Regions from separate parts of the Arthrobacter sp. P4_F11 genome, predicted to be linked through region 1. Evidence: predicted binding sites of a transcription regulator. Region 1 holds the regulator's gene; the other holds the start of a gene.
What was found. The regulator LexA, encoded in region 1, represses DNA repair genes until DNA is damaged. The targets are predictions, from matches to a motif close to TCGAACANNTGTTCGA.

Region 1 (2,175 bases):
CCGGCTGGTGGTCATCGACCGGATTCCCTTCCCGCGGCCGGACGACCCGCTGATGACGGCACGTTCGCGGGCCGTGGCCCAGGCCGGCGGCAATGGCTTCATGGCCGTCTCGGCCACGCACGCCGCCATCCGCCTCGCGCAGGGCGCCGGACGGCTGATCCGCTCGACCTCGGATAAGGGCGTGGTGGCAGTGCTGGATTCGCGGCTCTCTACGGAGCGTTACGGCGGCTTCCTGCGCGCCGCGCTGCCGCCGTTCTGGCCCACCACCGATTCATCGATAGCCATGGCAGCCCTGAAGCGCCTGGCGAAAGACTCCGCAAAAGCCTAAGTCCCAAACCGGGGCCGCCACCCTGCGCCGGAAATCCGCCGCGGGGTGGCCGCTCCGAACTGGCGGCATGGCCCGGGACGGCTAAGGGGAGCGCAGTTTAGAGTGAGCGCAGTACCGAGACGACCTTGCCCATGATGACGGCGTGGTCGCCCAGGATGGGCTCGTACTGGGTGTTTTGCGGCAACAGCCACGTGTGGCCGTCCCGCTGGCGGAAGGTCTTGACCGTGGCTTCGTCGTCCAGCAGGGCGGCAACGATGTCGCCGTTCACGGCATCGCCCTGGCGGCGGACAACCACCCAATCGCCGTCGCAGATGGCGGCGTCGATCATCGAGTCGCCGGCCACTTTGAGCATGAAGAGTTCGCCATGGCCCACGAGCTGGCGGGGCAGCGGCATGACGTCCTCCACCACCTGGTCCGCGAGGATCGGCCCGCCGGCGGCGATGCGTCCGACGAACGGCACCATTGCCGTGTCGGTGGCGCTGGCCAGCTCAGTCACTGACAGGCCGCCGACGGCCCGCAGGCCGCTTGACTTCTCGACACCGGAAATCGGTGTGGTCCCCTCGTCCAGGGTCAGCGGCATGAGCACTTCCATGGCCCGCGGGCGCTTCGGATCACGCCGCAGGTAGCCGAGCTTTTCGAGCTGGGAGAGCTGGTGGGTCACGCTCGAGAGGCTGGCGAGACCGACGGTGTCGCCGATTTCGCGCATGGACGGCGGATAGCCCTTGTCCGTGACGGACCGCTGGATGGTCTCCAGGATTTTCTTTTGCCGGACGGTGAGGCTCTTGGGGGCCCGGGCGGGCTGCGGGCTCCGTGGGGTGGCCCTGCCGCCGGTGGCTTGTGCTGCCATGTTCGCCAACGCCTTTCCGTTCCGCCCGGCTGCCGTGGCTGCTGTCACCGGGAACTTCCGGCCTGAAATGTCAGACCCTGCTGATCAACTACGAATGAATTCCCACGGGTAGTTCGAAAGTGGGAGTTCGAAAGTGGTTGTCCTGTCCCTCAAAAATAGGCCAGCCGCAGACCTTTTTCAAACATTTGTTCTAGCGAGTCTCGACATCGTTCGTTAGTAAGTGCTAAAACAGAACTAGCAAGATTCGAATATGTGTTCGATTCCGACGATCTGGGTTCGCAAGCGATGTTCGGTTCTATGTTCGAAGGTTCGGCCGGTTGGCGGCGAGTACGTGAGTACGCCGGGCGGCAACTTATGGTCCAGGAGGGCTCAGTTCATGTCAGTTTCAAGCGCGTTTGACGGCACTAACATTCAGGACGTCACGACCCGCCACCGCGGTGTTGGTCCAGGTGGCGCAGCGGCTCGCCGCAACATCGGACACGGCAGCCTCGGACACGGCAGTCGCGACCAAGGCGGCATGGGCCAGGGTGGTTCCCTTCACGGCAACGTGTACCCGCTCAACGCCAGGCGCCGCGGCGCCGCGACGTCGCAGGCGCCGCAAGGAGCCGCCGCGGTTTCCGGCGGCCGGACCAAGCAGCCGCCGCTGCGGCTCACCCGGCGCGGACGCTTCGTCTTCTTCGGTGTCCCGCTGATCCTGCTGGCGGCGTTCATCCTGTCGTTCAGCGGATTCCTCAACGCTCCCGCGAAAGCGGCAGATTCCGCAGACCAGCTCTCGGTGACGCCGACCGTATCCGTCACAGTCCAACCGGGGGAGTCCCTCTGGGCCATTGCCGGGTCGGTGGCTCCGGAGCGCGATCCCCGCGACGTCGTGGCCGACATCGTGGAGCTGAACAATCTGGACGCCGCGCGTGTGATGCCGGGCCAGCAACTGTTCGTCCCGTCCAAGTAACCACCCCCGGGTGCCGTCGCGGGCGTCACAGTTTCAGCGCCCGTCCCGCTA
Region 2 (2,175 bases), on a different contig from region 1:
ATGCCCTGGAAGAGCTCGACGACGTCCAGAACGTGTACAGCAACGCCGACCTCAGCGACGAAGTGCAGGCCGCACTGGAAGCCGAGTGACGCACTCACCCAAACGTGACTTTGGGGCCCGGTCTTGACGGCCCAACCGTGACGCTGCGCGTGTTGGGGGTCGACCCGGGCCTCACCCGGTGCGGGATCGGCGTTGTCGACGTCGAGCGGAACCGGCGGGCCACTTTGGTGGCCTTCGGTGTTGTGGGCACGTCTCCCGAGGAGAGCCTGGACCAGCGGCTGCTGGTCATCGCCACGTCCATCGACGAGTGGCTGGACCGCTACGAACCCCAGGTCCTCGCCGTGGAGAGGGTCTTTTCCCAGCTCAACGTCAGCACGGTCATGGGGGTGGCGCAGGCCTCCGGTGTGGTTATTGCGGCCGCCGCGCGCCGTGGCATCCCGGTGGCGCTGCACACCCCGTCCGAGGTCAAGGCCGCCGTGACGGGAAGCGGGACCTCGAACAAGGACGCGGTCACCAAGCTGGTGACCAAGATCCTTCGGCTGGATGCGCCTCCGCGCCCGGCCGACGCCGCCGACGCCCTCGCGTTGGCCATCACCCACGCCTGGCGGTCCGGCGGCGGCACTTCCACCAAGGATGCAGTGACGACGGGGCCGGGCAGCCAGTCCCTCACTCCGGCGCAGCGGGCGTGGGCGGACGCGGAGGCAAAAGCGCGCCGTGCGCGCTGAATGTCCGGCTGTGAAGCCGCGGGGCTTGGTAGGGTATTCGTAGATATGTTCGGATAGCCGGCGTGCCCGGCTGTACGTTCTTTCATCACCCAGTTGTAGACGTCAGTTAGACCAGGAGCCCGGCCTTGATCAGTTTTCTTCGCGGAACCGTTGCGCATGTTGGCCTGTCCTCCGCCGTGATCGACCTCAACGGGGCCGGCATGAGCGTCAATGCCACACCGCAGACCCTCAGCGGCCTCCGGGTGGGTGAGGAGGGGAAGCTGTTCACGTCCCTGATCGTGCGGGAAGACTCGCTGACCCTGTTCGGCTTCGCCAGCGATGACGAACGCGAGGTGTTTGATGTGCTCCTCAGCGTCAGCGGCGTCGGTCCCCGCCTCGCCCTGGCCGTGCTGGCCGTCCACGAGCCGGAAGCCATCCGGGTGGCCGCCCACTCCGGCGACGGCAAGGCCTTCACGAAGGTCCCGGGCATCGGACCGAAGGTGGCCGGCCGGATCGTGCTCGAACTCGCCGGCAAGCTTGTGCCGCACGGCACCGCCGGCGCGCCTGTCGCGGCCGTTTCCGCGGAATCCGTCTGGAAGCCGCAGGTGGTGGCCGCGATGACCAGCCTGGGCTGGTCCGAAAAGGATGCCACGGCCAGCATCGACAAGTCCCTGGCCGATTCCCCGGACCTGGCCGCGAACGGCAATGTGGCGGAGATTCTCCGCGCGACGCTGCGCTGGCTGGGCCAGGACGGCGCCCGCGCCGGGAACCGGGTAGGCGCGCGTGGCTGAGCCGTCGATCGTCGCCGGGGGAGAGGAACCGGAGGAGCGGGTCATCGAAGCCGCCCTGCGGCCCAAGAACCTGCACGACTTCGTGGGCCAGCACCGGGTCCGCAAGCAGCTCTCCCTCGTGTTGGAGGCCTCGCGTATGCGTGGGCGCAGCGCGGACCACGTGCTGCTCTCGGGCCCTCCCGGCCTGGGCAAGACCACGCTGTCCATGATCATCGCCGCCGAAATGAACGTCCCGCTGCGGATCAGCAGCGGCCCGGCCATCCAGCACGCGGGCGACCTTGCGGCCATCCTGTCCTCGCTCTCTGAGGGCGAGGTCCTGTTCCTGGATGAAATCCACCGTATGTCCCGGCCGGCCGAGGAAATGCTGTACATGGCGATGGAGGATTTCCGCGTCGATATCGTCGTCGGCAAGGGCGCCGGTGCCACGGCCATTCCGCTGGAGCTGCCGCCCTTCACCCTGGTCGGCGCCACCACGCGGGCCGGCCTTCTTCCCGGCCCGCTGCGGGACCGGTTCGGTTTCACCGGCCACCTCGAGTTTTACTCCGTCGAGGAGCTGGAACTGGTCCTGCGCCGCTCCGCCGGTCTGCTTGACCTCAAGGTCAACTCCGCCGGATTCAGCGAGATTGCCGGCCGGTCCCGGGGCACGCCACGCATCGCCAACCGGCTCCTGCGCCGGGTCC

Region 2: a site for LexA is predicted at 763-778, ahead of ruvA (Holliday junction branch migration protein RuvA). Genes of this name have one in related genera too.

What each region holds. Positions count from the first base shown of each region.
Region 1 is NZ_JBFUJK010000006.1:53,314-55,488, reverse strand. It holds gene AC1DRO_RS08450 (ATP-dependent DNA helicase) at 1-328, shown strand, start outside; gene lexA (transcriptional repressor LexA) at 426-1,175, opposite strand; gene AC1DRO_RS08440 (LysM peptidoglycan-binding domain-containing protein) at 1,693-2,124, shown strand.
Region 2 is NZ_JBFUJK010000001.1:97,049-99,223, forward strand. It holds gene AC1DRO_RS00465 (YebC/PmpR family DNA-binding transcriptional regulator) at 1-89, shown strand, start outside; gene ruvC (crossover junction endodeoxyribonuclease RuvC) at 138-725, shown strand; gene ruvA (Holliday junction branch migration protein RuvA) at 851-1,495, shown strand; gene ruvB (Holliday junction branch migration DNA helicase RuvB) at 1,488-2,175, shown strand, end outside.